DNA from 3 places in the Psychrosphaera ytuae genome. Region 1 is predicted to be linked to each of the others. Evidence: predicted binding sites of a transcription regulator. Region 1 holds the regulator's gene; each other region holds the start of a gene.
What was found. Region 1 encodes LexA, which represses DNA repair genes until DNA is damaged. Its sites were predicted from a motif close to TACTGTATNNNNATACAGTA; they were not measured.
Positions count from the first base shown of each region.

Region 2: J1N51_RS04420 (YebG family protein) is a predicted target of LexA. The motif match lies at 1,803-1,822, and genes of this name have one in related genera.
Region 3: imuA (translesion DNA synthesis-associated protein ImuA) is a predicted target of LexA. The motif match lies at 1,838-1,857, and genes of this name have one in related genera.

Region 1 covers NZ_CP072110.1:2,166,353-2,169,635, forward strand. Annotated here, with positions in the region: gene plsB (glycerol-3-phosphate 1-O-acyltransferase PlsB) at 1-1,417, opposite strand, end outside; gene lexA (transcriptional repressor LexA) at 1,559-2,176, shown strand; gene J1N51_RS09790 (BLUF domain-containing protein) at 2,191-2,661, opposite strand; gene J1N51_RS09795 (BLUF domain-containing protein) at 2,633-3,058, opposite strand; gene J1N51_RS09800 (tetratricopeptide repeat protein) at 3,171-3,283, opposite strand, start outside.
Region 2 covers NZ_CP072110.1:1,003,131-1,006,413, reverse strand. Annotated here, with positions in the region: gene J1N51_RS04435 (acyl-CoA thioesterase) at 1-90, shown strand, start outside; gene J1N51_RS04430 (4a-hydroxytetrahydrobiopterin dehydratase) at 163-471, shown strand; gene J1N51_RS04425 (DUF445 domain-containing protein) at 537-1,241, opposite strand; gene J1N51_RS04420 (YebG family protein) at 1,318-1,758, opposite strand; gene serA (phosphoglycerate dehydrogenase) at 1,949-3,178, opposite strand; gene rpiA (ribose-5-phosphate isomerase RpiA) at 3,282-3,283, opposite strand, start outside.
Region 3 covers NZ_CP072110.1:1,948,144-1,951,426, forward strand. Annotated here, with positions in the region: gene J1N51_RS08735 (Y-family DNA polymerase) at 1-1,109, opposite strand, end outside; gene imuA (translesion DNA synthesis-associated protein ImuA) at 1,136-1,825, opposite strand; gene cobO (cob(I)yrinic acid a,c-diamide adenosyltransferase) at 1,953-2,552, opposite strand; gene fusA (elongation factor G) at 2,746-3,283, shown strand, end outside.

The DNA of each region.
Region 1 (3,283 bases):
AGTTTACGTCGCCATGACCATAATTTTTTAGGTTTTTTAGTGCTTTAAATACACCGAATATGGATTCTTTTTCCTTGTTCTTACCCTTAAGCTCTTTGAGGTAAGTATTCACTTCCATTACATGCTCGTAACCGATGTAAACAGGGACTAATGTGATAGGACGGTCGATGCCGCGCAGCATTGATTGAATGGTCATGGCAATCATGCCAGTTTTAGGTGCTAAAAGGCGGCCTGTACGAGAGCGTCCACCCTCGGTGTAATATTTAACAGGATAACCTTTGGCAAAGAGCGTCGATAAGTATTCTCTAAATACCGCAGAATACAATTTGTCGCCTTTAAAACTGCGACGTAAGAAAAACGCACCGGCTTTTCTGAAGATAGGGCCGGCTGGCCAGAAGTTCAGGTTAATGCCTGCCGCAATGTGTGGAGGGACCAAGCCTTCGTGGTATATCACATAAGTCACCAACAAGTAGTCCATGTGACTTCGGTGACACGGAACATAAACAATTTCGTGACCTTTTTGCGCAAGATCGCGCAGTTTATCTGCGTTGTGTACCCTAATACCGTTGTATATTTTGTTCCAAACCCAGGTAAGTATGCGAGAACCTAGGCGAATATAAGATTCGTTGTAATCTCCAGCGATTTCATCAAGTAACTTTTTGGCATTTTGTTTTGCCTCTTCAAGGGAAATGTTCTTCGATTCCATTTCTTCTTGAAGGGCTTTTTTTAGCGCTGGACTGGCTAACATACTATTAAAAAATGCTTGGCGTTCCATTATTTTTGGCCCAGTCGCTACAATGCGTTGGCGTTCAAAGTGAATACGCGCGACTCTCAATAATTTGTGAGCGGTCTCTTCAGTAGCGCCAAAGTCATTAACCATTTTCTGAAGCGATACGGGTTTTGAAATACGTACAAAGCTGTGGCGACCGTAAAGCAAAACGATAAAAAACTTACGCAGTGGCGACGCTTGAAGTTTTTGAGTGATTAAGTCCATCAGGCGGGGTTTGCGACTAGTGTCTTTTTCTACTCCAGGTGCTCGACCCCAACGGATCATAACTGGGACAAACTGAATGTCTTCACCGGTTTCTTCGACCAATTTTAGTAAGTTTTCACCTAACTCTGTGGTTTTTTCAATATGTGACTTTTCGTTGAGGAAAATGGAGTCGACGGGCTTGACGCCTAATGTTCTTTTTAGTTTTTTTCCGGCCAAATCAATTGCCGAAAAAGGCGATGGCAAGCCAAGCTTCTTTGAAGCTTGTTCTAGTGCCATGCGATCCGTATACGAATCAGTAACTAATACATAAGATACAGGCTTGTTTGCCTCGATACCCATATCATTGTGCTTATCGTCGGCAACTAACTGAGTGCGGATGAAAGGACGAGTAAGCCAATACATTATTGCGTTAATAAAAGACATAAATTCCCTAAAGATAACGAACTGCGAAGGTCAATTTTAACAAAGAACGGACAAAAACCTATCATTTACAGTAATTTTCTATTGCACAATCACAATGCCTGTATATACTGACAGTTATGTTACTGTATGGAAAAACAGATGATGAGACCACTTACTGCTAGACAATCAGAGATTTTAGAACTCATTCGAGACACCATTATTTCGACCGGAATGCCGCCAACGCGTGCAGAGATTGCTAAACAGTTAGGGTTTCGCTCGGCAAATGCAGCAGAAGATCACCTAAAAGCTCTTGCCAAAAAAGGCTTTATTGAAATGCTTTCGGGTACCTCACGCGGGATCCGCTTAACCGAGGAAATAACCGAACAAGACTCGGGATTACCACTAATTGGTAAGGTAGCAGCAGGCTCTCCTATCTTGGCAATGGAACACGTTGACCGTCACGTTAACGTCGATCCTTTAATGTTTTCTCCAAGCGCCGACTTTTTACTAAAAGTTGAAGGTGAAAGTATGAAAGACATCGGAATTTTGGATGGTGATCTGTTGGCAGTACACAAAACACAGACAGCTCGAGATGGCCAAGTAGTCGTCGCCCGTGTTGAAGATGATGTGACGGTTAAACGTCTTGAGCGTAAAGGTAGCCAGGTCATTTTACACGCAGAAAATGAAGAATTCTCGCCGATTAAAGTGGACTTAAACTATCAAGAGTTTGCTATTGAAGGACTTGCGGTTGGGGTTATTCGTAACTCTTCCTTAATGTAATAGTGGCCAGTGGATTAGCTTACCTGTTTAAACAGGGTAATTAACTGTTCAGCAGGGGACTGGCCATCGCTTAGGTGTTGCTGATGTAATTGGCTGATGAGTTGTTCAACTCCAAGCAAATTATCAGGTACCCCAAAGTCTAAATTGTGAATTTTCATTGCCCAATTTTTACAAGCTCTTTCATTTGCAGGCTGATAGTACAGACATTCTAATTGAGTATGACGAGGGTCTTGTTTGATAACATCATATAGCGTATCAATATTTCTTTTCTCACCCTCCATAAGTTGAATAAACACCCCGTTTTTGTACAGTAAAATACCGGTTACACCCAGCGAGTCGTTTTTAACTCTGGCGTCGACCAGTAAGTCCGCAAACTCTTCGACAGAAAGTGGGCGCGTAGCGTAACTTTTGTAAAGAAGTTGATATAAGTTTACGGGCTCTTCTTTCATGGTGCCTTTATTGTTTAACTCTTTCTGAAAACTCATCTAATAACAAAATACTTTTACTGTGTTCATCGTCTCCACGCGCATCAATCAGCTGGTGTGCTAATTCTTGCAGCCGTTCCTTAGACTTTAGTTTTTCATTATTTAAGTTTAGAAAGGTGAGCGCCCATTTGCCAAAAATTCGTTGCTCTGCGGGTTCAAAATAGCAGTTTCTAACATTGATATGGCGAGAGTCTGATTCAATGTCGTCGTATAGCTCCTGTAAGGTATGGCGATTGCCCTCGAGTATTTGGATTAAGTTGGTGTCGAATTTTATTAGCAATGATGTGACATCAAGATTTATATTTTTAATTTTTGCACGTTCTATTAGTAACTTTAGCTCCCTACCCTTCATCGGTTTTGGGAGTTTGCTGACATATACTAATTGATACAAATTCATGGTGGTTACTCATAGGCTACTTTCCTGATTATAGTACCAAAAATAAAAAGCCGTGGAATAGCCACGGCTTCGAATGAGTTACGAGAACACTGACATAAAAAGAAACCCACACTTACAGAGCGGCTAATTCACCATATGTAGAGCGCTCTCGTTCAACAAATTTAAGCCACTGTTTTGCCATACGCTGTACTGACTTGTGCTCTTTTGCTTGGTTAAGAGCATCAA
Region 2 (3,283 bases), 1.2 Mb from region 1:
ATTACCTTCGTAGTTATAGATCAAAAGTCTGGTAAAGCAGTACCGATAGAAGGTGACTTACTTGCGCGTATGCAAGCCCACTTAGACTAACATTCAAAGACATTACAAATATTGAAAAATAAGCGCCGGAAGTAGAAGGCGCAATAATCAACAGGAAAAATCATGTCAGCAACAAAGTTAAGTGAAACCGAACTGCAACAAGCATTATCTGAAATCAATGGTGAATTGGCTGCAGATAAACAATGGGAAATCGTAGAGGGTAAGTTACACAAAGAGTTTGTGTTCAAAAACTTTATTCAAGCTTTTGGATTTATGACTCAAGTGGCAATTCATGCTGAAAAACTGATTCATCACCCAGAGTGGTCAAACGTATGGAACAAGGTCGTGATTGATTTGGTAACGCACGATGTTGATGGCATCAGTGACCTAGATATAAAAATGATCAAGCGTATTGAAAAGCTGGTGGCTTAACTTAGCTTTTGATTTCAATATAGAAAACGGTGGCTGAGGCCACCGTTTTTGTATTCGTATTATTGTTACAAAAGGCTATGCATGATGAAACCAATGAGGCCACCAAAAACACCACCCCAAATGACCAGCCACCCTAAGTGAGATTTAATCATTTCTTGGACAAGCGTTTTAACCATCGCCGGGGTCAACTCATCGAGTCGTTGCTGAACTATGTGGTCTACTTTTTCACTAACATTCGACATCGAACCACTGCTGCCCAACTGAGCCTTGAGCTTTTCAGCGAACTCGTCAGATTGAGTGATCTCAACCATTGATGACTTTAAGTTTTCTACGAACGGTTCACGTAATGGTATTAACGCGTCGGTACCACCAAACATATTCAACATTCCACCAAACGAACTTTGTTGTATTGTTGATACTAACGAGTCAAACGCTGGCGACATGTCTGTTTCATTAATCAGTGGTGCCAAATCAAAATGATGTGCTTCACCAGATTGTTCGGTTAAAAATTTGTCTATGTTTTCCTGAGTAAAAAACTGCTCCATGATCAAGGTGCGAATGGCGGTTTTAAACTCTTCAAACTTGAGTTGAACGATACCAGAACCATACAGACCAGGTACTTTTTCAAACAGCATATGTACCGCGATCCAGTTGGTTAAAGCGCCAGATAGCGCAAACATACCGATATAAAACAGCCAATCTAATTTAGCTAAGTGACCTGCAATACATAATGCTGCAGCAATAACGTTAGTAATTAGGCTTTTGTTCAATTAAGTTCTCCTTGGATTGATTTAGGCTTCAACATAGGTCAAAGCCTATTGTATCCATAGACTTAATTTTTGTTAATTAGGCTGCGTCATCTTTTTCAATGACAAAATCAATAAGGTTGTCCTCTATGTCATCAGAGTGAACGTCGGACTCGGATTCACTCTGGATCTTTTTTGTCGAAACCTCATCATTGATATCTAATTGAGCCTGGTTTTCACTTTTGGCTTTTGAAGATTTACTTTTGTTAGCTTTGCTAACGGGTTTCTTTTTGGCCTGCAGTGCTATCAGAACCTCTTCACGTTGCTTGGCAAGGAAGATACTTAACGCTTCGCATTGTTCATCGGCGAGTTTAAGTTCGCCCTGAAGTTCATTAGATTGCAACAATTCAAACATGCCATCTGCCATGTCTAACATCTTGTCATATTCATCAGCCGCGCGTTTGTCAGTAAATGTCATGACTTCTTGTTCCTTATTGCTTTTGTCGGTACGTATAACGACATAACGAGTTTCAACCGCCATAGCTATCTCCTAGTGATACAAGCTTACTGTGGACTTTATTTTTATACTGTATGAATAAACAGTAATCTAGAATTAAATAAAGTACAAGCATTAAAATAAAAAAGCCCCCAATTAAATTGGAGGCTTAACCGAATAAACTACTGTAGCTCTTTATTTGGTGCTTTCACCGCCATAAAAAGCCTTATCTGGATTAGTGAAGCAGTCTGGCTTTAACTGTACCTGGAATAGATTTAAGCTCATCTAACGCCGTTTCACTGTCGTCAGTATCGACGTCAATAACGACATAACCAATCTTTTCATCGGTTTGAAGGTATTGAGCGGCAATGTTGATGTTGTGCTTAGCAAAAGCTTCGTTAATTTTGGTCAACATACCAGGTTGGTTTTTGTGGATGTGTAGCAAGCGACTGCGGCCTGTGTGCTCTGGAAGTGACACTTCAGGGAAGTTAACGGCAGAAAGTGTAGAGCCATTGTCAGAATACTTAGCTAATTTACCCGCTACTTCGATACCGATATTTTCTTGTGCTTCTTGTGTTGAACCACCAACATGCGGGGTCAGGATGACATTATCTAGGCCACGAAGAGGTGAAATAAATTCTTCATCGTTTGATTTAGGCTCAACAGGAAACACGTCGATAGCTGCACCGGCTAAATGGTCGCTTTTAAGTGCCTCGGTGAGTGCCTCAATGTCGACAACGGTACCGCGAGAAGCATTGATTAAAATGGCTCCTTTTTTCATCTTGGCTAGTTGTTTAGCTGACATTAAGTCTTTGGTTTGTGGGGTTTCGGGTACGTGTAAAGAAATAACATCAGAGGTAGCTAACAAGTTGTCTAAAGAGAGGTCTTGTTCTGCGTTGCCAAGTGTCAGTTTGTTTTCGATGTCATAAAAGCGAACTTTCATTCCGATGTTTTCAGCCATGATACCCAACTGAGTACCTATGTGGCCGTATCCGATGATGCCTAGGGTTTTGCCTCTAGCTTCAAATGAGCCTACTGCTGATTTTTGCCAAACACCGCGATGGGCTAGGGCGCTTTTAGCAGGAATGCCACGGATAAGAAGTAAAATTTCACCTAGGACTAGTTCCGCAACAGAACGGGTATTAGAAAACGGCGCATTAAAGACAACGGTGCCTTTTTCTCTCGCTGCCTCTAGGTCAACCTGATTAGTACCAATACAGAAGCAACCAATAGCAACAAGCTTGTTAGCATGGGCTAATACTTCTCTTGATAAATGGGTGCGCGAACGTATACCAATAAAGTGAACGTCTTTGATTTTTTCAATCAATTCCTGTTCAGGAAGGGACGTTTTTAAGTATTCGATGTTGTCATAGCCTTGGCTTTTGAGAGTGTCTACCGCACTTTGGTGTAGACCTTCAAGCAGTAAAATTTTGATTTTGTGTTTTGCTAGTGACACGTTTTCCATTAAGTCGTCCAATGTTTCTGTTGGGTTAAAGTTAGAATTAATACTCTATTTACAGGTTAAAAAAAAGGCCGAACCTAAGTTTAGCCTAATTTTTCTAATGGGTTT
Region 3 (3,283 bases), 220 kb from region 1:
TACATTCGGTATACGTGCTCACGTCCTAGCTTAGCTTGTAACATGGCACACAGCTCTTGTGATTCTAGAGCGCTCGCTTGCTGATTAAACAAATCATTCACCCGCGCTGACTGCGACACTAAACGAGTACATATCAACCGAATACTTACGACTGGCTCAGCCAACTTTACCGACTCTAGTTGCAGTCGAACCAACGACAACCACTTACTCGCTCGGTACTCACCATCCCCACGCTCTACGTACATTGAAATAAACTCGTTGTACCGGTAACACAATTCAAAGCACAAGGTTTGCGCAACTTTATTACGGATTTTTAAATACGTTTCGAGTTCTTTTAATAGTTTTTTAATTGGATGCTGTAACACTTCGGCATTACTAATTTCGTACATCAGCTCTAACGTACGTCGGTATTCGAGCTTTGGGCTAAACAAGGCTAATTTGGTATGTAATTCTCCTGTCAGCTGGCCAAGGTAAGTAAACAAAGGTAAGTCAAAGCGTTTGGCCAGTTGCTTTAGAGGAATATCTAGTAATTCTGCGATGGTCTTTATGCCGACTCTATGAAGTTGCTCCTTTTGTTTTGGACTTATCTGTAAGTAATCAATCGGTAGTTGTTTTAGTGCTGTTATGGACTCATCAGGGTTGGTATACAAAACATTGACTTTGGCTTGCGCTAATACTTTTGCCATTCTCGGACTCGGCGCCGAGGCGTAATAAAAGCTCAATGCCTGATCGGCAAAACAAGTTGTGACTGCTAGCCAATAATCACTAATGTCTTTATAAAGACGCAGCATATTATCAATCCGTAAAAACAGACCATTTGGTGGATCTAAAGCAATATCCGCAGTCAACTTGTACAGTCGTTCGGCTAATTCAAAAAGCCTCTCTTGCTCTATTTCAGGTTGATACTCTAAAACTTTAAGGGTTTGGCTCAACGATAAGGACATCGCCAATCCCATTCCCACCTTGATCCCGAGCGTTCTCGCAAACGCATTAAACTGAACGACCTCATGGTGTCTTGGGTCGACAATGATCACAGGTTCAGTTTCTTGAGATAAGTTACTAGAGCTTTCTAGCTGTAAAGAATGAAACGACAAGTAAAGCCACTGCATCGCGCTACCTGATAAGCCTTTACCGATCAATGACCAGCTGCGCGTGGAAACGCTACAACATTATCATTTGCCATTACTGGCTTGTCTCTAGATATCAACTCTGGCCACCATTCACTCATATCGACCGTAAAGTAATCCGTTGCTCGGCCACCTTTTTGTTTATCTACTTTTAATTGAATACCTTTAGCATGCGAAGTGATACTCAAGCTCACCGTACTCGGTAAAGAAAATAAGGGCTGTGCTTTTTGATACCGAAACAAAATTAAACTCGCTCCGCCCTGCTCACAAGCCAACATAAGACGCCGAATTTGTTTAATCGATAGGCTGTCTTGCCATAATACAACGGCGCTACAACAACCACTCGACAAACACTGTTCGGTGGCCCATAACGATTGCTCTTCACTGGTTGGAGTCAGTAACAGTACTTTGTCGACATTGATGTGATTGGCCATTAAGTATTCGGCATTAAGCTGTATTGGTGGTGCAACAAAAACCAATTGTCCGGCGTTTTGTTTGGCCGACAAAAACGGCGTCATCAGTCGTAACTCACCAACGCCGAAAGCGGTTTTGAGCTCTATAATACCTTGCTCAGGAAAACCACCTTGCAACGCTTGATCAACCTCATTGAAACCACTGGGAATTCGTTTAATTTGCTCACGACTATTGCAGCCATACCAAACGAGCCCTTTGTTCTGATATTCACTTAACTCTAACATAACCACCACCAACACTGTTTATTTATACAGTATAAATACAGTGGGTAGATATTGCCAAGTCAAAAATAAAAAAGCCGCTGTAAAAAGCGGCTTGTTTTATGATTTATAAACAGATTTATTTGTTCGATTAATAATCAAACCCCTGTAAGGCTTTTACTCCTGAATCAAACGCATGCTTGATGTTTTTTACTTCACTAACCGTATCAGCAAGCTCTATTAACTCACGGTGCGCAGCACGGCCTGTCACTACTACAGATTGCATATGCGGACGGCTACGTATTGCTGCGAGTACTTCCTCTAAATCGAGGTACTGATAAGTGATCATGTAAGTCAATTCATCCAGTAATACCACGTCTATCGACTCATCCGCTAAAAACGCTTTGGCTTGTTGCCAAGTTTCTTGCGCGGCTTTTGTATCGGATTCTCGGTTTTGTGTATCCCAGGTAAATCCAGTTTTCATAACGGCAAATGGCACGCCGTGTTTTTCCAATAAACGACGCTCTCCGCAGTCCCACTCACCCTTGATAAATTGTACTACGGCGGCTTTTTTGTCATAACCAACGCAACGTGTTACCACGCCAAACCCAGAAGTCGACTTGCCTTTGCCATTACCCGTGATTACTTGAAAAATCCCTTGCTCTTTTTGTGCGGCTTCAACACGCTGATCCACTTGTTCTTTTAATCGCTGTTGGCGCTCTTTGTGTTTTTGGTCTTTATCTTGACTCATCATTTTCCCAAAAGTCTTCTACACTCTAAATCCAGTAATTTGGAAATCACATTACGCTCAATACGAGCGAATAACTCATTAAAACCATTTATTTTATTATTTTTTTATGAAAAGTGTGCCGTTTTGGTTAATTAATGATAGAATCCGGCGGCTTTTTTTAACCAACATATTATTGAGAAGATAGAGCAAGACAATGGCTGACTTATCTAAGTATAGAAATATAGGTATCTTCGCTCACGTTGACGCTGGTAAAACTACCACGACTGAGCGTATTTTGAAATTAACCGGTAAAATCCATAAAACTGGTGAAGTACATGACGGTGAGTCAACTACTGACTTCATGGAACAGGAAGCTGAGCGTGGTATCACGATCCAGTCAGCGGCTGTAACGTGTGAGTGGAAAAATCACCGCTTAAACGTTATCGATACTCCAGGACACGTTGACTTCACAGTTGAAGTATATCGTTCTCTTAAAGTTCTTGACGGTGGTATCGGTGTATTCTGTGGTTCTGGTGGTGTTGAGCCTCAATCAGAAACTAACTGGCGCTACGCAAACGAATCTGAAGTTGCACGTGTAATCTTCGTAAACAAACTAGACCGTTTAGGTGCTGACTTCTACCGCGTTGTTAACCAAGTTAAAAACGTACTTGCAGCAAACCCACTAGTTATGACTCTACCAATCGGTATCGAAGACGACTTCGTTGGTGTTGTAGACGTATTAACTAAGAAAG